One region of the Lautropia mirabilis genome, then DNA from elsewhere that is predicted to be linked to it. Evidence: predicted binding sites of a transcription regulator. Region 1 holds the regulator's gene; each other region holds the start of a gene.
What was found. The regulator HrcA, encoded in region 1, represses chaperone genes, less so after heat shock. The targets are predictions, from matches to a motif close to TTAGCACTCNNNNNNNNNGAGTGCTAA.
Positions count from the first base shown of each region.

Region 1 (7,535 bases):
GAAACCGATCAGCAGCGTCTGGTGTCGCTGGCGCAGGAAGCCGAGCGTGTGGTGCGCAACCGCTACCAGGGCGGCGTGGTGAGCTACGCCGAGCTGGCCTCTGCCGAGAGCACGAGCCTCAACGCGCAGAGCCAGCTGCTGTCGGTGCAGGCTGACCGGCTGAACAACTACATCACCCTGCTGGCGGCCGTGGGGGGATCCTGGCAGCTGCCGTGATCAGCGCCGGCTGGCCTCCAGCAGTTCGGCCGCATGGGCCCGGGTCGTGCCGGTGATCTTCTTGCCACCCAGCATCCGGGCGATCTCTTCCTGTCGTGCGGCCTCGTCCAGCCGTTCCACACGGCTGGATACCGAGTTCGTCGAGCGCGTCTTCAGCACCTTCAGGTGATGGTCGGCGCGTGCTGCCACCTGCGGCAGGTGCGTCACGCACAGGACCTGTGACTCGGCCGCCAACCGCTGCATCAGCTCGCCGATGACGGCCGCCACCGCGCCGCCCACACCGGTGTCGGCCTCGTCGAAGATCAGGATCGACACCGGAGCGGAGCGCGCCGCCAGCACTGCAATGGCCAGCCCGATGCGGGAAAGCTCGCCGCCCGAGGCCACACGGGCGATGGGGCGGGGCGTGGCGCCCTCGTGGGCGGCGATCTGGAATTCCACCGCGTCGATGCCTGACGGGCCGGGCGCGGCCGGTGTGCAGGCAATCAGCAGTCGGGTGCCCGGCATGCCCAGGCGTTCGATCTGCTCGGTCACTTCGCCGGCCAGGCGCGCAGCCGTCTTCTTGCGGGCTGCCGACACCTTCTCGGCCAGCTTGCGGTAGGTGGCTTCGGCCTCTGCGCTGGCGGCTTCCAGCTTCTCGATGTCGACCGCCGCGCCCAGCTGTTCCAGTTCGGCCTGCAGGCCCTCCAGGTGCGAGGCCAGGTCCTGCGGCTGCAGGCGCAGCTTGCGGGCGGTGTTGAAGAGCGCCGCCACCCGCTGCTCCACCTCGGCAAAGCGTTCCGGATCCAGGTCCACCCGGTCGGCGTAGGCGGCCAGCTCGCTGGCAGCCTCGTCGATCTGGATGACGGCAGAATCCACCAGCTCGGCAGCGTTCTTCAGGGCAGGGTCGATCTCGGCCAGGGCGCGCAGGCGCCCCTGCAGGCTGCCCAGGCGGCCGGCAATGGCGTCCTCGTCGCGCTCCAGTGCATTGGCCAGTGCATCCGCTCCGGCCAGCAGGTCGTGGGCATGTGCCAGCCGCTGCTGCTCGGCCGACAGGGCCTCCCATTCGCCCGGCGCCAGCCGAAGCTGCGTCAGCTCGTCGATCTCCCATTGCAGCCGCTCGATGCGGATGGCTTCCTCGCGTGAGCCGCTGCGCGCCGTCTCCAGCGCCTTGGCCGCCTGCTGCCAACGCTGCCAGCCCTGGGCCAGGTCGGCCAGCAGTCGTTCCTGCCCGGCCAGCCGGTCCAGCAGCTCGCGCTGGGCGCCGGGGCGCAGCAGGTGCTGCGATTCATGCTGGCCATGGATGTCCACCAGCTGCTCGCCCAGCTCACGCAGCCGGGCAATGGTGCTGGGGTGGCCATTGATCTGTGCGCGAGATCGGCCGTCCTTCTCGACGATGCGGCGCAGCAGCAGCTGGCCCGGATCGCCGGCCAGGTCGTGTTCGGCCAGCCAGGCGGCCAGTGTGTCGTCAATGCCGAAGAGCGCCGAGATGTCGGCCCGCTCGGCCCCCTCGCGCACCAGCGTCGCGTCACCGCGCCCGCCCAGCACCAGGCCCATCGCATCCAGCAGGATGGACTTGCCGGCCCCGGTCTCGCCGGTCAGCACCGTGAAGCCCGGCCCGAATTCGATCTCGGCCGATTCGACGATCACGAAATCCCTGAGTCGCAACCATTGCAGCATGATGGAAAGCCTCTCGTCCTGGAAAGCGCTTCGTATGAACTTCGTATGAAACCGTCAGCCCCGCCGCGGCTCCAGCCCCGGGATCTCGTGCCAGTTGAGCTTGGTGCGCAGCGTGGCGTAGTAGCTGTAGCCGGGCGGATGCAGGAAGCGGCTGGAGTCGGCCGAACGGTGCAGCACCACCCGGTCGCCCAGCTGCAGGGATGCAAAGGACTGCATGTCGCAGTTGAGCCGGGCGTTCCGTCCGTGGCGGATGGTCAGTTCCACCTCGCACTGGTCGGGCAGGATGATGGGGCGTGCCGACAGTGACTGTGGCGCCACCGGCGCCAGCACGAAGCCGTGCAGCGACGGGTGCATCAGCGGCCCGCCCACCGACAGCGCGTAGGCGGTGGAGCCCGTGGGCGTGGCCACGATCAGGCCGTCGGCGCGCGGGCTGTACATGTAAAGCCCGTTGACGCTCACCTCGATCTCGATCAGCCCGGTGTGCGAGCTGCGGCTGATCACCACATCATTGAGCGCCCGGGCGTGAAAGAGCGCCTTGCCGTCCCGCCAGATGTGCGCTTCGAGCAGTGACCGTTCCTCGATCTCGTAGTGGCCGTTCAGGATCTCGTCCAGCCCCTTCTGCCAGTCCGACATCGGAATGTCGGTGATGAAGCCCAGCCGCCCGCGGTTGATGCCGACGATGGGCACCTTCAGCGGGGCCAGCGCGCGGGCCACCCCCAGCATGGTGCCGTCGCCCCCCACCACCACGGCTAAATCTGCCCGGCGCCCCAGTGACTGCACCAGTCGCATGTTGCGGCTGATCTCGGTCAGCACCGTGATACCGCGCTGGGTCAGCCAGTCGGCAATTTCCTCGAGGATGCGCTCACGCAGCCCGTCGGATTGCGGGCGACCGAACAGCGCGATGGTCTTGAAAGGGGCAGTCATGCGGCGGATTGAACCATAATTCCGGATAATTGCGTCATGGTCATTGACTCCTGCCGGGTCATCCCGGGTAAGCCGAATGGATGAACGCGCCCGAATCCTGCTCAAGTCCCTCATCGAACACTACATCGTCGACGGCCAGCCCGTGGGCTCGCGCACGCTGTCGCAGTACTCGCGCCTGGACCTGTCGCCGGCCACCATCCGCAACGTCATGGCCAATCTGGAAGAGCATGGCCTGATTGCCCATCGCCACACGTCCAGTGGTCGTGTGCCCACTCCGCGTGGCTACCGGCTGTTTGTCGACTCGCTGCTCACCGTCCAGCCTCTGGAAGCCGGTGAGGCCAGCCAGATGCAGGGGGCCCTGGTGGCCCAGGAGCCCCGCCAGGTCCTGGCCAAGGCCGCGGGGCTGCTCTCGGAGCTTTCGTCCTTTGCCGGCGTGGTCTCCACCCAGCGCCGCGGTGGCACCTTCCGGCACATCGAGTTCCTGCGGCTCTCGGCCCGACGCGTGCTGCTCATTCTTGTGTCGCCCGAGGGGGATGTGCACAACCGCATGCTGCAGCTTGACCGCGACTACACGCCATCCACCCTCAACGAAGCGGCCAACTACATCAATGCCCATTACGCCGGCATCGGCTTCGACGAGATCAGGCGTCGCCTGGGCACCGAGCTGGCCGAGCTGCGCCGCGACATCAGCGCCCTGATGCAGCGCGCCATCGATGCCGGTCGCGAGGCCGTGGAAGACGACAGCGACAAGATGCTCATCGCCGGCAGCAGCAACTTTGTCGGCATTCCTGACTTTGCCGACGATATGGCGCGCCTGAAGCAGCTCTTCAGCCTCTTCGAGCAGCGCACCGACCTGCTGCAGCTGATGGATGCCTCGGCCCGCGCCAGCGGCGTGCAGATCTATATTGGTGGGGAGTCCGAGCTGGTGCCGATGGAGGAACTGTCCATCGTCATTGCGCCCTACAAGGCCGACGGCAAGGTGGTGGGCACCCTGGGCGTCATCGGCCCCACCCGCATGGCCTACCAGCGGATGATCCCCATGGTGGACATCACGGCGCGCCTGGTGTCGTCGGCGCTGGATGCAGGGCGGGAGTGAGCAGGGCGTCATGGCCCTCGAGCGTGGTCCGCTGTCGTGGCCTGCTGTCGTGCCCCGTGCAACGCCTGAAACGGCATGGTCAGCCAGCCCCTACAATCAGCGCTGATCACTGACGATGGACCCCGTTGTCCACATGACCGACGCCTGCCATGAACGATACCGTCCCACCCTCCCGCGCCGCCATCCTGCTGGTCCAGCTGGGCACGCCCGACAAGCCGGAGGTGCCGGAGGTGCGCCGCTACCTGCGTGAGTTCCTCTCCGACCGGCGGGTTGTCGAGCAGTCGCCCCTCATCTGGTGGCCCATCCTGTACTCCGTGGTGCTGACCCGCCGACCCAAGGAGTCGGCCGAGAAGTACCGCTCCATCTGGACCAAGGCCGGTTCCCCGCTGCTGGTCAACACGAAGCTGGTGGCCGAGGCGCTGCAGGATGAGCTGAACAAGCGGGGCCGGCAGGTGGAGGTGGTCTGGGCCATGCGCTATGGCAACCCGTCGATGGCCGACGCCCTGCGCGACCTGCGTGACCGGGGTTTCTCGCGCATCGTCGTGCTGCCGATGTACCCGCAGTACTCGGCCGCCACCAGCGGCACCGTGTTCGATGTGATCGCCCGCGAGTTCCTGAAGTGGCGCAGCATTCCGGCGCTGCGCTTCCTGCAGAGCTTTCACGACGACCCTGGCTACATTGCTGCCGTGGCCGAGAGCATCCGCCACTCCTGGCGCCAGTCCGAGGCCGGCAAGCCCGAGAAGCTCATCTTCAGTTTCCACGGCCTGCCACAGAGCTGCGTGGATCAGGGCGACCCCTACGTGAAGCAGTGCCAAGAAAGCGCCGCCCTCATCGCCGCCGCCCTGGGGCTGGCCAAGGAGGACTGGCTGGTGACCTTCCAGTCGCGCTTCGGCCGCGCGGAATGGGTCAAGCCCTACACCCAGCCCACCGTGGAGGCACTGGCCAGGAAGGGCGTCAAGACCGTGGACGTGGTGTGCCCGGGGTTCGTGTCCGACTGCATCGAGACGCTGGAAGAGATCGACATGGAGGTGCACAACGCCTTCGTGGGCGCCGGCGGCAAGCGCTTCCGCTACATCCATTGCCTCAACGACGCTCCGCTGTGGATCCACGCCCTGGCCGACATCGTGGGCAACGAGCTGGCGGGGTGGAAGACGCTGGAGGCGGAGCAGGGGCGGCGCAAGGGGTGAGGGGCTGTCCAGTGGCTGACCGATCTGTGATTCCGTCGTCTGAAGAGTCTGAAGGGCACCAACGGCAGCAGCAGCGTCCGGAACAGCCCGGGCTGACGGCGGTGGACTGGCTGCTTGCGCAGAAAAGTCTTGAGAACCGGTCGCGTGCCGAGATCGATGAGGCCTTGTGTGAGGAGCGCGATTGGTGACGCAATACGGATCGGAATTCCTGGGCATCGTCCTCATCCACTTCCTGGCGGTCATTTCGCCGGGGCCGGATTTTGCGGTGGCGATCCGCCAGAGCGTGCGGCATGGGCGTCGGGTCGGCATCTGGACGGCGCTGGGCATCGGGGCCGGCATCTCGATCCATGTGCTCTACACGCTGGTGGGCATCAGCGCGTTGCTGCGTGCCACACCGTGGGCGATGACGGCCGCCCGCTGGGCCGGTGCGGCCTACCTGCTGTGGCTGGGCATCCGTTTCGTGCGCAGTGCGCCTCCGACGCCGCAGGATGTGGCCGTGCAGGGGCCGACGCAGGGCGCTCCGGTGGGAGATGCGCCCGCGGGGATGATGCCGGAGGCCGCGTCAGTCCCGATGCCTGAACCATCCGCCCGCCGCGCCTTCTGGGTGGGCTTCATGACCAACGCCACCAATCCCAAGGCCACACTGTTCTTTCTGGCCGTGTTCACCACCGTGGTCAGCCCGGCCACGCCGTTGTGGGTGCAGGGTCTCTATGGGCTCTGGATGTGCGCAGCCACGGCGGCCTGGTTCGTGGTGGTGTCACTGCTCTTCTCGCAGCAGGCCGTGCGACAGCGCTTCCTGGCCTATGGTCACTGGTTCGAGCGCATCATGGGCGTGCTGCTGCTGGCCTTTGCGCTGAAGCTGTTCCTGTCCTGAAGCAGGGCACCCGGCGGCGGGACGCAGAAGCAGGGACGATTGAACGAAGCCCACAGCCTGTCCTGCTTCGACTACCCATGAAAAAGCCCCCGGTCCATGAAGGATGCGGGGGCTTTGCCTTTCCTGCAGGGGGAGCGGCCGGCGAAGACGGGATATATCGATGCCTTCGCCTGCAGCGGGTTTCAGGACTCGGCCTCCAGCCGGTTGCGCACGCCGTTGGTGGCGCCACCCAGACGGCTGTAGCGCTGACGGCTGCCACGTGTGGACTCTCGGTCGCGCAGGTTGCTGTGAGGGGCTGTGGTGGCCTGTCGGGCCTTCTGTTCGGCACGTGCCCTGGCGTTCTCGCGGGCATGCACCACGAAGCCGCCCAGCATCACCAGGATGGCGGCCACGGCCGTGGCCAGCACCATGTGACGGTACTCGTCGATGAACATCATGACGATGAGCGAGCCGATGATGAAAGCGATGACGCCATAGGTGAGCCAGGGGAATAGCCACATCTTCAGGCGGATCTCACGGCCTTCGGCCTCCAGCTTGCGGCGCATCTTCAGCTGCGAGAAGGCAATGACCAGGTAGACCAGCATGGCGATCATGCCTGTGGTGTTCATCAGCAGGTCCAGGATGTCCTTCGGGCGCAGCGACTCGAAGAAGTTCAGCACCGAGATGAACACGGCAATGGAGCACGAGGCGATGACCGAGTACACGGGGATGCCGCGGGTGGAGGTCTGCTTGAAGATGGGGTGGGCGTCACCGCGCTTGGCCAGCGAGAACAGCATGCGCGAGGCGGTGTAGTGGGCCGAGATCAGGCAGCTGCTGACCGAGGTGAGCACCACGAAGTTCATCAGGTACTGGGCACCGGGCACGCCCAGCAGTTCCAGGGTGCGGCGATAGGAGCCGTAGCCGGACTCGCCCAGATGCGGGTCGTTCCAGGGCACCAGGCAGACGATCAGGAAGATCGAGCCGATGTAGAAGAGGCAGATCCGCCAGACCACCGAGTTGGTGGCCTTGACGATCTGGTCGGCCGGGTTGGCCGATTCCGAGGCCGCAATGGTGACGATCTCGGCGCCCAGGAAGGCAAACATCACCCCCAGCATGGCCACGATGACCGACGACCAGCCGTTGGGCATGAAGCCGCCATGGGCCGTGAGATTGGCGATGCCATGTACCGTGCCACCCTGCCAGATGTTGAGGACTGCCAGCAGGCAGATGATGATGAAGCAGACGATGGCCGTGACCTTGATCAGCGCGAACCAGAACTCGAATTCGCCGTAGTTGCGCACGTTCATGAAGTTGATGCTGATCAGCAGGAATGTGGCCACCAGGGTGAACACGTTGACCGAGATGTCGGGGAACCAGATGTTCAGGATCATCCCGGCCACATAGGCTTCCCAGGCCATCAGCAGGGCCCAGAACCACCAGTACAGCCAGCCGATGGTGAAGCCGGCCCAGCGACCGATGGCCTTGTCGGCGTAGGTGGAGAACGAGCCGGTATCGGGCGAGGAGGTGGCCATCTCGCCCAGCATGCGCATGATGAGCATGACCACGATGCCGCCGGCCAGGTAGGCCAGCACCACGGCAGGTC
Region 1 covers NZ_LR134378.1:2,696,774-2,704,308, reverse strand. Annotated here, with positions in the region: gene EL249_RS11095 (efflux transporter outer membrane subunit) at 1-216, shown strand, start outside; gene recN (DNA repair protein RecN) at 217-1,872, opposite strand; gene EL249_RS11085 (NAD kinase) at 1,927-2,796, opposite strand; gene hrcA (heat-inducible transcriptional repressor HrcA) at 2,873-3,892, shown strand; gene hemH (ferrochelatase) at 4,042-5,079, shown strand; gene EL249_RS11070 (LysE family translocator) at 5,264-5,953, shown strand; gene EL249_RS11065 (amino acid permease) at 6,136-7,535, opposite strand, start outside.

Region 2 (7,535 bases), 230 kb from region 1:
ACCCGCGCGCGGCCTTCGACCTGGCGCTGCGCTTCTTCCGGGGCGACGGTGTGCGCCGTGATTCCTACAAGGCGCTGACCTGGATGCGTGATTCTGCCGAACGGGGCAACACGAAGGCGCAGGTGGCGCTGGGCCGCCTGTACCTGAGCGGCTTCGAGGAAATGGGCTCTGATCCGGCCGAAGCCGAATCGTGGCTGCTGGCCGCTGCCGGCAAGGGCGATCCCGAAGCGAAGAAATTGCTGGAAGAGGCCCAGAAGGCCAAGAAGGATGAGGTGGAATACCGGCGCTGGGTGAATACCCACCGGGCGCTGTGGATGGGTTACTGGTGGAATGCCTACCACTACTACACGTACTGGCAGGCAGGGTACTGGTACTACTACTGATCTCGACCGTGTCGTGAACGACGCTCTGTTTGACTCCTGACGAAAGGATTTTCCCGATGGTTGCGAAGAAACTTCTGCAAGGCGCGCTGGCGCTGACTTCGGTGGCCGTGCTGGCCGGCTGTGCCCAGATGGGCGGTGGCCACATCACCAAGGGCAACAGCCCCAGCGATGCACGCGGCGGCGCAGCCGGCAGCTCCAGCGTCAATGCCAACTCGTCGTTGGAGCGTTGCGATGCGCCGCTGGGCACCATCGCCATGGACGACGGCCGTGACAAGGACTGGTACGACGCCTTCGGCTCTGCCACCAAGGTCACGACCATCGAGCCGCTGCTGCGGCTGGCCGTGCAGCAGTCCAACTGCTTCGTGATCACTTCCATCGGCAACAGCCGCACCGAGGCGCGCCTGGCGGCGATCACCGACAAGCAGCGCAACTCGGGTGAATTCCGTGCCGGTTCCAAGCAGCACAAGGGCCAGCGCGTGGCGGCCGATTACCTGATGGAGCCGGCCATCATCATCGACAACGATTCCACGGGCAAGGTGGCCGGGGGCCTGGCAGGCTTCCTGGGTTCTGGCCTGGGCGCCCTGGCCGGCTCGCTGGAGTCGAAGGTCTCGGTGGTTACGCTGTCGTTGTACGACATCCGTTCGGGCGTGCAGATCAGTGCTTCGGAAGGCAATGCCTCGGCCACCAACTACGGTGCCGCCCTGGGCATGCTGGGTGGTGGCGCAGCCGGCGGCCTGGCGGGCTTCTCGCGCACACCGGAAGGCAAGGCCACGGTGGCTGCCTTCATGGACGCCTACAACAACATGGTCATCTCGCTGCGCAACTACAAGGCGCAGCAGGTCAAGGGCGGCCTCGGCCGCGGTGGCGTGCTGAAGGTGGGTGACTGAGCTTCGGACGCCGAACCGGGCATCGATCCGTTGGATTGGCAGACTGTCTGCCGCCACGGATTGAGCCTCCCGTTCACGATGAAGGCCCCGTCATGACGGGGCCTTTCTGTTTGCGGCATTGAAAAAGGCCGTGTACCGAACCGCCCGAAGGCGGCCAGGTACACGGCCTTTGTGTTGCCAGTGGCAGGAAGCGGGCCCGGGGACGCCGGGGCAGCAGAGAGGTTTCTGCTGCCTGGGTGCCTGACGGGCCCGTTTCCGGGCCGGGCGGGACTTACATGTCCATGCCCATGCCGCCCATGCCACCCATACCGCCCATGCCACCCATCGGGGAGGCCGGCTTGTCTTCCGGAGCCTCGGAGATCAGGGCGTCGGTGGTCAGCAGCAGGCCAGCGATGGAGGCGGCGTTCTGCAGCGCGGTGCGGGTCACCTTGGTGGGGTCGACCACGCCCATTTCCACCAGGTCGCCGTACTCGCCGTTGGCGGCGTTGTAGCCGAAGTTGCCCTTGCCCTCGGCCACTTTGGCCACGATGACGCTGGCTTCTTCACCGGCGTTGGTGACGATCTGGCGCAGCGGCTCTTCGACGGCGCGCAGAACGATCTTGATGCCGGCTTCCTGGTCGGGGTTGCTGCCCTCGATCTTGGCGGCAGCCTTGGCACGCAGCAGGGCAACGCCACCGCCGGGCACCACGCCTTCCTCGACGGCAGCACGGGTGGCGTGCAGCGCGTCTTCCACGCGGGCTTTCTTCTCTTTCATTTCCACTTCGGTGGCAGCACCGACGCGGATCACGGCCACACCACCGGCCAGCTTGGCGACACGCTCCTGCAGCTTCTCGCGGTCATAGTCGCTGGTGGCTTCCTCGATCTGGGCACGGATGGCCTTGACGCGGTTCTCGATGGCCTTGGCATCGCCGGAGCCGTCGATGATGGTGGTGTTTTCCTTGGCCACTTCGACGCGGGCAGCGCTGCCCAGCTCTTCGATGGTGGCTTTTTCCAGCGACATGCCGGTCTCTTCCGAGATGACGACGCCGCCGGTCAGGATGGCCATGTCTTCCAGCATGGCCTTGCGACGGTCACCGAAGCCCGGAGCCTTGACGGCGACGGTCTTCAGGATGCCGCGGATGTTGTTGACGACCAGGGTGGCCAGGGCCTCGCCCTCGATGTCTTCAGCCACGATCAGCAGCGGACGGCTGGCCTTGGCAACCTGCTCCAGCACCGGCAGCAGATCACGGATGTTGCTGATCTTCTTGTCGCACAGCAGGATGAACGGGCTTTCCAGCACGGCAACCTGGCGATCCGGGTTGTTGATGAAGTAGGGCGACAGGTAGCCACGGTCGAACTGCATGCCCTCGACCACGTCCAGCTCGTTGCTCAGCGACTTGCCGTCCTCGACGGTGATGACGCCTTCCTTGCCAACCTTCTCCATGGCGTCGGCGATGATCTGGCCGATCTCTTCGTCGCTGTTGGCCGAGATGGTGCCGACCTGAGCGATTTCCTTGCTGGTGGTGGTGGGCTTGGACTGCTTCTTCAGCTGCTCAATCAGGGCGGCGACGGCCTTGTCGATGCCACGCTTCAGGTCCATCGGGTTCATGCCGGCGGCCACGTACTTCATGCCTTCGCGGACGATGGCCTGGGCCAGCACGGTGGCGGTGGTGGTGCCGTCACCGGCGTTGTCGCTGGTGCGCGAAGCCACTTCCTTGACCAGCTGGGCGCCCATGTTGGCCTGCTTGTCCTTCAGCTCGACTTCCTTGGCCACCGAGACACCGTCCTTGGTGACGGTGGGGGCGCCGAAGGAACGCTCCAGCACCACGTTGCGGCCCTTGGGACCGAGGGTGACCTTGACGGCGTTGGCCAGGATGTTGACGCCTTCAACCAGCTTGGCACGGGCTTCGTCGCCGAAATTGACTTGTTTTGCTGCCATGTGTGGAAACTCCTGAGTTCTTTGAATTCTGTCGGACGGGGGTCAGTCTTACTGGACCACGGCCATGATGTCTTCTTCGCGCATCACCAGCAGCTCCTCGCCGTCGACCTTGACGGTCTGGCCGGAGTACTTGCCGAAGAGCACCTTGTCGCCGACCTTGACGGCCAGCGGACGGACCTTGCCGTCATCACCGATCTTGCCGTCGCCGACGGCCAGCACTTCACCCTGGTCGGGCTTCTCGGCGGCGTTTTCCGGCAGCACGATGCCGGAAGCGGTCTTGCGCTCGTTGTCGAGGCGCTTGATGATGACGCGGTCGTGCAGGGGGCGCAGTTTCATTCAGTTAACTCCTGAACAAGGATGAAAAGGGATGGATGGTTTGTCCCGAAGGGGGGCGGTCCTGGCCATGGGCGGCTGCCGGGTGGATCGGGCCGCTTTCCCGGGCCAGGAGGCACCGGTCGGGACGGGATGTCATCGAAGCTGGGGACGGCCAGCCAGAAGACAAGAGCCGAAAGCAAAATTTTTTTGCCGATCCTGGCACTCGTGGCAGGAGAGTGCTAACGCGCAATGATAGACAAGGCGACACGGCCGATGCAAGCCGATGGACGGCGGAAAGCGCCATGGGCGGGGTCGTGTCATCCGGATGGGGCGAACACCCGGTCGGAATGTTGCGTCGCTGGCCGGCGGCGGCCGTTTCGTCGGGGCGGGCCGCTCGTTCGTCCCGCCATGGCGCATCGCGCGGCCTGCACGGCGCACCATGCCCACTTTGCACATTCCTGTGGCAGGGGCGGGACGGTGATGGGTGAGGGGCGGAGGCCGGGCAGTGGTGGCAAGGACCATCGAGGACAGGGCGGGGGGCCGCGCCTGAAGGGTGGCGTGCTGGCGGCCGGGCTGCTGCTGGCGACCGGGGCACTGGCTGCAACGACGACTTCATCAACTGCGGGGGCTTCTCGCGCGTCGGGCGGCATCGCCCTGTCGGCCTCGAAGCCCTCGGAGCGTGCAGATGCAGGGGCCCAGGCCATCGCCGGAAAGGCAGTGGCCGGACAGGGGCCGCAACGGCTCACAGGCGGAGCCATTCCGCTGACGGCCCTGAAAGGGGTGGCGGCACCCCGTGAAGGCCTTCAGGTCGCTGCGGCCACACGTTCCGCGACAGGGGCTGCTTCGGCCGGAAGCATGACCGATGCGATGCAGGTCGCGTTGCTGGACTGGCCCCGTACCGATACCGGTGGGCGTGCTTCCATTTCGGGCGAGGCGATGACGGCACTGGCCGTGCAGCAGCTGCTTCGTGCGGGCATTGCCGAGGCGGACTTCGGCATGGCCATTGTGCCGCTGAAGGGGGCCGGGGCATCTCCGGTTCCGCCAGCAGGGGCTTCATGGACCCCGGCAGCACCCATCGAGCATCGGACGACCGAGGGAGGCGCGGGATGGCAGCACGCGGGTGTCGGCGTTCGGGATGGCCGTGTATTGACCGAGGGGCGCTCATGGCCGAACCGCCCGGAAGCCGATGGAGCGTTGGCAGAACAGGCATCGGATGAGCCGATGCTGCGCGTGATGCATCAGGCCGAGCGGCCGTTCAACCCAGCTTCCACGATGAAGCTGGTGACGACCCATGCGGCGCTGTCGATGCTGGGACCGAACTATCGCTGGACGACGCGCTTCCTCACTACAGGCCCGATTCGGGACGGGGTGCTGCAGGGCGACCTGATCCTGCAGGGCGGCGGCGACCCGCATCTGGTGATCGAGGATCTGCATGCGCTGATGGCGGACCTGCGGGCGCAGGGGCTGACGACGATTCGCGGCGACCTGGTGGTGGATGATGCACGCTTTGCGGTGGGGCCGGCCGATGGGGAAGCTTTTGACGGCGATGCCTCGCAGGCCTACAACGTGCGGCCGTGGGCGGCCCTGACCAATTTCAAGGCCAGCAAGCTGGTCATCGACCCGAAGAAGCGCCAGCTGGCGCTGGAGCCGCCGCTGGCCGACGTGCAGCTGCGCTATGACGTGAAGGTGCTCAAGGGACGCTGTCGGACCGGGGGCACACGGCTGGGCGTGCAGGACGGTGCGACGGCTGCCGGGCGCCCGGTGGTGTCGGTGAACGGCACTCAGGTGCGCGCCTGTGGGTCGCAGCAGTTCTATGCGGCGATGCTGGATCACCAGCAGTTCCTGCACGGCATCTTCAAGGCGGCCTGGAAGGACATGGGCGGCCAGTTCACGGGGCGCACGCGCATCCAGCCGGGGGCGGCGGCGCGTGGTCGCCCACTCTATGCCTGGCAGTCCACGCTGGACCTGGGTGAGGTGGTGCATCACATCAACAAGTTCAGCAACAACGTGATGACGCGGATGTTGCTGCTGGAAATGGCAGCGGCCAGCGGGCAGGGCGCGCTGCCCCCGGATCGTGCCGGCCAGTGGCTGCACCAGTGGTATCGCGGCCAGGGGCTGGCGCTGCCGTCGCTGGTGATGGAAAACGGCTCCGGGCTGTCACGGCAGGCGCGCATCTCGGCCGGTGACATGGTGGCATTGCTGGCCCGTGCGGCTGGCAGTCCCACGGCGCCCTGGTTCGAGGCTTCGCTGCCGGTGGTGGGCATTGATGGCACGATGAAGACGCGGCTGCGGATGGATCCGGTGGCGGGTCAGGCGCAGATCAAGACCGGCACGCTGCAGAACGTGCGGGCCATCGCCGGCTACGTGACGGCGGCCTCAGGCAGGCGCTACGCGCTGTCGCTGATGATCAACGGCAAGTACCCGGCCGAGCGTGCGCTGCATGCGCAGGACGAGCTGCTGCGGTGGGTGTATCGGCACGGGTGAATCCCGTCCGTCTGTCGCATCTTTCCGGATGCTCATGCAGCGGCATCCGGTGACAAGCAGCGGCATCCGGCATTTCATGACGTGCGACGCCCCATGGTCATGAAAGGGCAATTTCTCCGGCAGGACAGCTTCGAACGCTACCATGCAGCGGTATTCGATGGCTTTTCTCTGGAGGGATGCATGAAGAAAGAAGAAAGGGTCCAGCGCATGAAGCGTCGCCTGATCGGTCTGGAAGGACCGCTGGACGAGGCGCAGTGGCATGAGGTGGATCGCGTCCTGTCCGGCACAGCTGCGTACACTTTCTCCATGACTTCTCTGCTGTCGCTGCTCAGCCTGATCTGGGACGCCTATTCGCATCAGCGCGTGACGGTCTCGTTCGGAACGATGGCGCTGTTTGCCCTGCTGATGGGTCAGAGCGTGTTTGTGTTGTGGGGCATCCGCGGAAACAAGGCATTGCGCCAGCCGCCCTTGTCGGCGGACGAGCATTCCGAACGTCTGCGCACCTTGAAGAAGCAGTCGATTCTGAGTGGTGCAGGCTGGGGTGTGGGGATGCTCGTGCTGATGCATGGGGTCCTTCCCTGGGCCGCGGGCATGCCGGTCAAGATGAATGCCGTCTTCATCGTGATCTGGCTGCTGGGAGGCGCTTTCTTTGGTGGCATGATGTATCTGGTTGGCCGGCGCAAGCTGGGGAAAGTGTAGGCAGGGTGAAGGATTTGTCCGCCTGATCCTTCCATGTCTGACAGGAGAACACCATGAAAACCTTGATCATCAATGCCCATCCCGACCCGCACGCTGCCGAAGCTGCGACCAACCGCATGGTGCAGCATCTCGTGGCCAGGCTGCCTGCGGGAAGCACGGAAATCGTCAATCTGGCGGAAGCCGATATTCAGCCGCTGGACAAGGACATGCTGGATGCGATCGTCCATACCGTGTTTCAACGGCAGCAGCCCGATTCCGGGCAGCGTGCGCTGCTGGCGCGTTCCGGTGAGGTGATTGCGCAAGTGAAATCCGCGCCGCGCCTGGTCATTGCCTATCCGCTGTACAACCTGGGCATTCCCGCCCGTCTGAAGGATTGGCTGGACAACATCGTCATGGCGGGGCAGACCTTTCAATATGACGAAAGCGGTACCCCGAAGGGGCTGATGGGGGCCCACAAGGTGCTGCTCCTGCAAGCCAGCGGCAGCGTGTACAGCACCGGTCCGATGGCGCAGATGGAGTTCAGCGTTTCCTACCTGCAGACCCTGCTTGGTGGTCTCCTGGGATTTGCCAGTGTGGACGCCGTCCGTGCCGAAGGCACGGCGCTGCCTGCGGGGCCGGAGGCTGCCGTGCAGCGTGCGCTGGCCGGGATCGATGCCCGGCTTGAGGGGTTCCTGGCGGATTAGAGGGCGCCCGATGGGGTGTGCTGGAGGCTCTGGACGTGCGGAGGGCGTCAGGTTGTCGATGCGCTTCGCATGATTCAGATATCCGCCCCATACGCCCGCACGGCCGCGACCAGTTCCTGGATGTAGGTGTCGTGGATGTGGTGGGCGGTCAGGGCCTGGTCCAGTT
Region 2 covers NZ_LR134378.1:2,927,831-2,935,365, reverse strand. Annotated here, with positions in the region: gene EL249_RS12055 (tetratricopeptide repeat protein) at 1-383, shown strand, start outside; gene EL249_RS12050 (CsgG/HfaB family protein) at 440-1,270, shown strand; gene groL (chaperonin GroEL) at 1,542-3,188, opposite strand; gene groES (co-chaperone GroES) at 3,237-3,524, opposite strand; gene dacB (D-alanyl-D-alanine carboxypeptidase/D-alanyl-D-alanine endopeptidase) at 3,912-5,987, shown strand; gene EL249_RS12030 (DUF3278 domain-containing protein) at 6,168-6,686, shown strand; gene EL249_RS12025 (FMN-dependent NADH-azoreductase) at 6,740-7,369, shown strand; gene EL249_RS12020 (gamma-glutamylcyclotransferase) at 7,444-7,535, opposite strand, start outside.
Region 2: the regulator HrcA is predicted to act here: its motif matches at 3,720-3,746, upstream of groES (co-chaperone GroES).

Region 3 (7,535 bases), 790 kb from region 1:
CGCAGGGTCAGACCACCACCCTTGGCCACGGCCTGGGCCACGGTCATGCCGCGGTCAAGCACGTACTGGCCCGGACGCTGGACCTGGCCATAGACGTAGTAGTTGGGGGCCTTGTTGACGAAGATGGTGTCGCCGGCCTGCAGGACCACGTCCTTGCTCAGGTCGCCGGTGCTGAACATCTCGACCAGGTCGATTTCCAGACGCTGCGGACGGCCATTGCGGGTGGTCATGAGCAGCACGTTGTTGGAGCCGGTCTCATTGACGCCGCCCGCCACCGAGAGGATCTCGGACAGGCGCATGCCGGTGGTCTCCAGCGGGTAGCGGCCGGGGTTGGCCACGTTGCCCAGCACCGAGACCTGCTGGCTGCGGAACTGCAGCACGTTCAGGGTGACCTGCGGGTTCTGCAGGAAGCGGCCCTCACGCAGGCGGGTGGCGATGAGGTTCTCGGCCTGCTGCGGCGACAGGCCGGCCAGCTTGACCACGCCCAGCAGCGGGTAGGAGATGACGCCGCTTTCGGAGATACGTGCCTCGACGGTCAGATCCTGGGACTGGAAGACCTGGATGCGCAGCACGTCGCCCGGCCCGAGCAGGTAGTCACTGCGGGCGGTCTGGGCCACGGCCTGGGACGATGCCAGACCGATGGTGGCCAGGGCCATCAGCCCCAGCACGAACTTCTTGAAGCGAGAAAGAAACATGGATGCCGTCCTATGAAGGGAGATCAGCTTGCCCGAAGGGCTGCGAACGGAAAGGGGAGTTGCCCCGCGCAAGAATCAAACGCCCGGGCACGCCAAGCGGCCGACAGGCCGTGAACGCCGATTCTAGACCGGCCTTTGTGGCGCCAGCGTGAATGATATCCCTTGCTTTCGTAAGATTGTCCAGCAAAGGCGAGCTGACAGCAGGTGCAATGGGAAGGAGTGCCTGAAACGACCAGGCCCCGGGGGAAACCGGGGCCTGGTGACGTGGCCCGGGTCAGGCCCGGGCCGAAAGGCAGGGAAGGGTCAGAACTGAACCTTCAGGCCGACGCCGAAGACGTTGGCCTTGTAGTCGAGGTTGGCACGGTTGGAGTCGCGCTGCTCACGGGAGATGCTGGCCATCAGGAACATGTTGCGACGGAACTCGTAGTCAGCCTCGGCACCGACCATGTAGATCTTGTCCTTGCGCTCGACCTGGCCGGCAGCCAGCTGGTCACCCTTGTAGCGACGGTCGTAGAAGCGCAGGTACGGCTCGACGGTGATCTTGCCGGTGGCCTGGATGGTCGGGCTGAAGTTCAGCGACCAGGTGTCGGCGTAGGAGCCGGTCACGGCGTCGTCATCCGGCTCGATGGAGCGACCCAGCGAGGCGCGCATCTGCACTGCACCGCTGACGGCCCACTCGGTGTCGAAGCCGGCGGTCAGGCCACGGAAGTGGCGGTTGCCCTGGTCGTAGTCACGACGGGTGTAGCCGACGAAGCCGCCCAGGCTGCTGTCCTCGCTGGGACGATACTGGACGCGGGCCTGCAGCGAGTCCTCGTCGTAGTCGTTCTTGCGGCAGTTGTTGTTGCACAGCAGGGCGGAGCCGTCGTCACCATAGCGCTGGGCCGACTTGTACTCGCCGCTGGTGGCACGGTAGACCAGGTCGACCTCGATGCCGGTGCCCGGGGCATAGCGCACGCCGCCTTCGCCCGACTTCAGGTCATAGTCGGTGTCCTTGTAGACTTCCAGCGAGTTGCGGCTGCGGACGTAGTCGACGCCACCGATGACCGACCAGGCCGGCGTGAAGCGGAAGCCGGCGTTGAAGAACAGGTTCTGGGTGCTGATGTTGTTGCGGTCACCCGAGACGTTGGTGGTCTGGTTGTAGATACGGTCCTGCACCGTGGGCTGGCGGCGGTCCAGCTTGATGCCGGCACGGCCGAACAGCGGACGGCCCACGACCCAGTCCAGCGTGGAGCCGACGTTGTAGCCCACGTGGTCGAAATCGTCGTATTCCTTGTACTTGAAGCCCTCGACCTCGGCGTTGGCGCGCAGCCGCTGCTGGCTGATCAGGCGGTCGAACTCAATGCCCATGGCGCCCGTGAGGTAGGTGTCGCCTGCTTTCTTGTTGCTGTAGATGCCAGCCTGGGACTGGTTGTTCAGACGCAACATATTGCTATCGTGCGTAACACCGACGCGGCCGGTGAGCTTGATGACGTCAGCCTCGGCGTTGGGGGTCCAGTCCTGATCAGGCACTTCCAGCTGAGCCTGTGCCTGGGCAGCGCTGGCCGCCAGGCCACAGAAGATGGCTGCCACGGCAGCACTGGCTGCGCGCAGTGCCGGGCGCCGTGCGGCTTTTTTTTGTGTTCCGATGATTTCTTTCATGACTACCCTGTCTTAAAAAGCTCAGAATGGGGCATGGTACCGCCACCGACGGTCCTGCTCTGCTTCCACACTAATGCATTGAGCCGAACATGCCAAGCCCCCGACCCTTGCCGTGTGAACACTGCCCGGATTCCCAAAGCTGTTGCCTCTGTCGACGTCCCGATCCCGCCGGTTCCCGAGCCCTCGTTCGTGAACCCTGACACAGAAGCGCCAAACCGATTACCATCGGACGGCTGCCCCCAGCCGGCCGGTGTTGTATAAATAACCCCCAGCAGACTCCTGATCCGGGCTCGCCACATTCCCGGCGCCCCGGCAAGCGGTATGAACAGCCCCACCTTCGCTTCTTCCATCGTTCCCATCCGGACCGGCAATCGCAGCATCCTGTCGCTGGTCAAGTCAGTCATCGATCCCATCCTGGCCGTGGCCTGCCTGCTGGTGGTCACCGTGGCCGCCGGGCACCCCCTGCGCGCCCAGGAAATGGTGCTGGCCGTCCTCACCTTCGTGCTGAGCTACCCTGGCAGCGTCCCCTTCCGGGTCTACCAGGCCGGCTACCTGCGTCACCTGCTGGGCAGCTGGGGCCTGGTGGTGGGCCTGCTGCTGGTCTTCGGCCTGATGATCGACGCACTGCGACAGTTCGACCAGAACGTGCTGGCCACCTGGGTCATCGCCACCCCGGTCGTGCAGGCCGTCAGCCACTGGCTCTCGCCCATGCTGCTGCACAAGGTCATCTCCATGCGTCCCGAGCAGACCGCCATCGTGGTGGCGGCCAACAGCCTGGGCCGCACGCTGGCCCGGTCCATCCAGGACGACCCGCTGTCGCAGACGCGCATCATGGCCTTCTTCGACGACCGCACCCCGGACCGTCTGGGCGAGGTGACGGAAGCGCCGGTGGCCGGCGGCTTCAGCGCGGTGGCGCAGTTCGTGCGCGCCAACAAGATCGACCAGATCTTCATCGCCCTGCCCATGGCCTCGCAGCCGCGCATCCTGAAGCTGCTGGAAGACCTGCGTGACACCACGGCCTCCATCTACTTCGTGCCCGACATCTTCATGTTCGACCTGATCCAGGCACGGGTGGATTCGGTGGGCGGCCTGCCGGTGGTGGCCGTGTGCGAGACGCCGTTCTACGGCACCACGGGCGTGCTCAAGCGCCTGTCGGACATCGTCATCGCCTCCATCGCGCTGATCATCACGCTGCCCATCACGCTGACCATCGCGCTGGCCATCCGCCTCACGTCCAAGGGCCCCATCATCTTCAAGCAGCGCCGCTACGGCCTGGACGGCTCGGAGATCAACGTCTACAAGTTCCGCTCCATGCGGGTGCAGGAAAACGGCCCCGAAGTGCGCCAGGCCACCAAGAACGACGACCGCATCACGCCGGTGGGCCGCTTCCTGCGCAAGACCTCGCTGGACGAGCTGCCGCAGTTCTTCAACGTGCTGCAGGGCCGCATGAGCGTGGTCGGTCCCCGCCCCCACGCGGTGGCCCACAACGAGACCTACCGCAAGCTGATCAAGGGCTACATGATCCGCCACAAGGTCAAGCCCGGCATCACCGGCCTGGCCCAGGTCAACGGGGCGCGCGGCGAGACCGACACCATCGAGAAGATGGAGCTGCGCATCCGCTACGACCTGGAGTACCTGCGGCACTGGTCGCTGCGGCTGGACCTGAAGATCATCCTGAAGACCATCCTGGTGTCGTTCCGCGACCCGAACGCCTACTGAGACCGCGCAGGCATCACCCCCGAAGGCCCCGTCAGCTCCGGCTGTCGGGGCCTTTCCACAGAAGGCCGCGCATCCTGTCATCGAAACCCCGCCCTCCCGCGTTTTCTGCAGGAGCCGCAGGGGCTTGACAACCCACGACATTTTTGAAACAAAAAAAGCTGGCACTCCCCACGGTGAAGTGCTAGTATCTAACCCGCTAGTCATTTACAGGAAACAACTGCCACGATGACGACTCACTCCGTTGCACTTGCCACTCGCCAGACCGGTGTCGTTGCGCCTGCCGTTCCGTCACTGGGCAACCTGGACGCCTACATCTCTGCGGTCAATCGCATGCCCATGCTGTCCGCCGAGGAGGAGTCCAGCCTTGCGCGGCGTTTCAAGGAGCATCAGGACGTCGACGCTGCCCGCACGCTGGTGACTTCCCACCTGCGGCTGGTCGTGTCGGTGGCTCGCCAGTACCTGGGCTACGGTCTGCCGCATGCCGACCTCATCCAGGAAGGCAACATCGGCCTGATGAAAGCGGTCAAGCGTTTCGACCCCGATCGCTCGGTGCGTCTGGTGTCATTCGCGCTGCACTGGATCAAGGCCGAGATCCACGAGTACATCCTGAAGAACTGGCGGCTGGTGAAGGTGGCCACCACCAAGGCCCAGCGCAAGCTGTTCTTCAACCTGCGCTCGATGAAGAAGGACCTGGACACGCTGACGCCCGAGGCCGTGACCGACATCGCCGAACAGCTCAACGTCCGCGAGAAGGACGTGACCGAGATGGAAACGCGGATGACCGGCCACGAGATCGCGCTGGAGCCGCAGGGTGACGACGAGGAAGGCGCGGGCTTCGGTCCGGCCGCCTACCTGGCCGCCCCCGGCAGCGAGCCCACCGAGATCATCGAGGATCGGCAGCGCGACTGGCTGCAGACCGAAGGCCTGTCCAACGCGCTGGCCACGCTCGACGAGCGCAGCCGCAACATTGTGCAGTCGCGCTGGCTGCGTGATGAGGACGAAGGCGGGTCGCGCACGCTGCAGGACCTGGCCAACGAGTATGGCGTGTCGGCCGAGCGCATCCGCCAGATCGAGGCGCAGGCCATGAAGAAGATGAAGGCGGCGCTGGCCAGCTACGCCTGACGCGCCCTCGCCGGGGCCCCGGGCCCCGGCACGCACGCCGGGATTGATGGGTGTGCCGACAGTGGCGCGTCAGCCACAGCGCGGCGATAATAAGACAGTCCCAGTCTGGCAACGTCGGCCCGACGGACGCTCTGTCATCGCCGCTGAACGGCGCATACCGCATATCCCATGGCTCTCGTCATCGAAACCCGTTCCTCGCACGGGTCCGTCTCGCGCACCCATCTCCGGGCTGGCACCACCCGCGTCGTCGTGCGGCCGGGCGACACTTTCCGGCTCTATGACGAGGACACCGGCAAGGCGCCTGCCAAGGCCGTGGTCAAGCAGCTGGACAACAGCATTCTCGTCGACAACCTGGCCGACGGCGCCCAGGGGGCCGATCAACCGCAGGCCGTGGAACTGCTGGGCTTCTACAGCTCGTGCAGCGTCAGCTCGCCCTGCCATCTGGAACTTCCCGAAACGACGTCCGGCACGGTGGACATCACCCCGGCCACGGGCGCCATTGGCGCACTGTCGGACGGCTCGTTCGTGCTGGTGGATCTGGCCCAGACCAGCGGTGCGGCCGCAGGCGCAGCCGCCACGAAGGGGCTGGAGGGTGCCACCCCCGCAGTCGCAGCGGGCGCAGATCATGCCGCCGAATCCGGCCCCCTGCTGTCCGAATCTGCCCGCCCGGTGATCTATGGCCTGGGCGGCGCAGCCGTGCTGGGCCTGGCACTGGCTGGCGGGGGCGGCGGTGGTGGCGGGGGCGGTGAAGCCCCGGTTGCCAATACGACTGCGACCCCTGCCCTGCCGCCCACCACACCCGCAACACCCGCCGCCCCTGCGGCACCCACCACGCCGACGGTACCGCCGTCGGTCACGGACCCCAGCTTCACGGTGACGCATTCGTCGGTGGCCAAGGGCAAGGTGCCCACGCTGACGGGCACGGGCACCGCCGGCGGCACGGTGAAGATCGACGTGCATGCCGGCGGCGGCGCAGCGGTGGACGCCAGCTATACCGTGCCGGTAGGGGCTGACGGCAAGTGGTCGGCCAACCTGGCCACGCTGAAGCCCACCACGGGCGCCCTGCCCGCGGGCGGGCTGAGCACGGCCACCAGCCTGTCGCTGACCGAGACGGTGAACGGCAAGACGGCCACGATGCCCGATTTCAAGCTGACGGCCGACGACACGCCCCCGACGGCCCCCACGATCTCGCCGGTCGGTACGGATGGCCTGCTGGGCGCCGCTGCTGTCGGCAAGCCGCTGGCGGTCTCGGGCCACGGTGAGGCCAACAGCCTGATCAAGCTGACGCTGGGCGCGCAGAGCCTGGAAACGGTGGTGGGCGCGGACGGCACCTGGGCGGTGACGCTGCCGGCCAATGCCCTGCCCGCCACGGGCAACGCCACCCTGTCAGTCACGGCCAGCGACCTGGCCGGCAACGTCTCCACCGCCACCACGCAGACGCTGACCGTCGACACCACGCCGCCCCCGGCACCGACGATCCAGTTCACCGGCGGCACCGACAACTATGTGAACGCCGCCGAGAAGGCTGCCGGCGTGACGCTGGCCGGCACGGCCGAAGCCGACAGCACGGTGAAGGTGACGGTCGGCACCGTATCGCATGACGCCAAGGCCGGCGCCGACGGCAAGTGGAGCGTGGCCTTTGCCGGTGCCGAACTGCCGGCTGACGGCACCCATCTGGTGACGGCCGTGGCCACCGACAAGGCAGGCAACGCCTCCGCACCCAGCGCCGGAACGCCCATGGTGGTGGACACCAAGCCCCCGGTGCTGACCGACACGCACGCCGGCGGCACGGATCGCGTGCTGAGCGGGGTCCCCTTCCTGATCACGGGCAAGACCGAAGCTGGTGCCTCGGTGCAGGTGGAGTTCACGCTGGCCGACGGCAGCAAGCAGGTCCAGACGGCCGTGGTGACCGACACCGGCCCGGACTCGGCCAACTGGACCCTGCCGACACCGATCGTGGCGCAGGGCAACCCCATCGGCGCCAAGCAGACCACGATCCACATCACGGCCACCGACAAGGCCGGCAACGTCTCTGCCGTGGATCACACCTTCGCGATCATGTCGCAGAGCTTCCCGTTCGGAACGGCTCCAGCGGGCAGCAACACGCTGTCCCTGAAGGCACTGACGACCGGATCGGAAGGCGACGCCATCCAGAAGGCCCAGGCCTCGACCGGTGATGCGCTCTCGTTACCACTGGCACAGACCGAGCCCTCTTCGACGCCGCTGCCGGCCACCGCCAGTGCTGCATCGTCAATCGCGCCCAGCAGCGCGCAGCAGCTCTCCTTGCTGCTTTCGCAGGACGAGCTGCAGCAGGGGCTAGCGCACCTCTGAACCCTGATGCCCGGCGGTTTCTTCCGCCGG
Region 3 covers NZ_LR134378.1:313,711-321,245, forward strand. Annotated here, with positions in the region: gene epsE (polysaccharide export protein EpsE) at 1-695, opposite strand, end outside; gene EL249_RS01310 (outer membrane beta-barrel protein) at 999-2,333, opposite strand; gene EL249_RS01315 (undecaprenyl-phosphate glucose phosphotransferase) at 2,655-4,052, shown strand; gene rpoH (RNA polymerase sigma factor RpoH) at 4,278-5,174, shown strand; gene EL249_RS01335 (Ig-like domain-containing protein) at 5,343-7,505, shown strand.
Region 3: the regulator HrcA is predicted to act here: its motif matches at 4,211-4,237, upstream of rpoH (RNA polymerase sigma factor RpoH).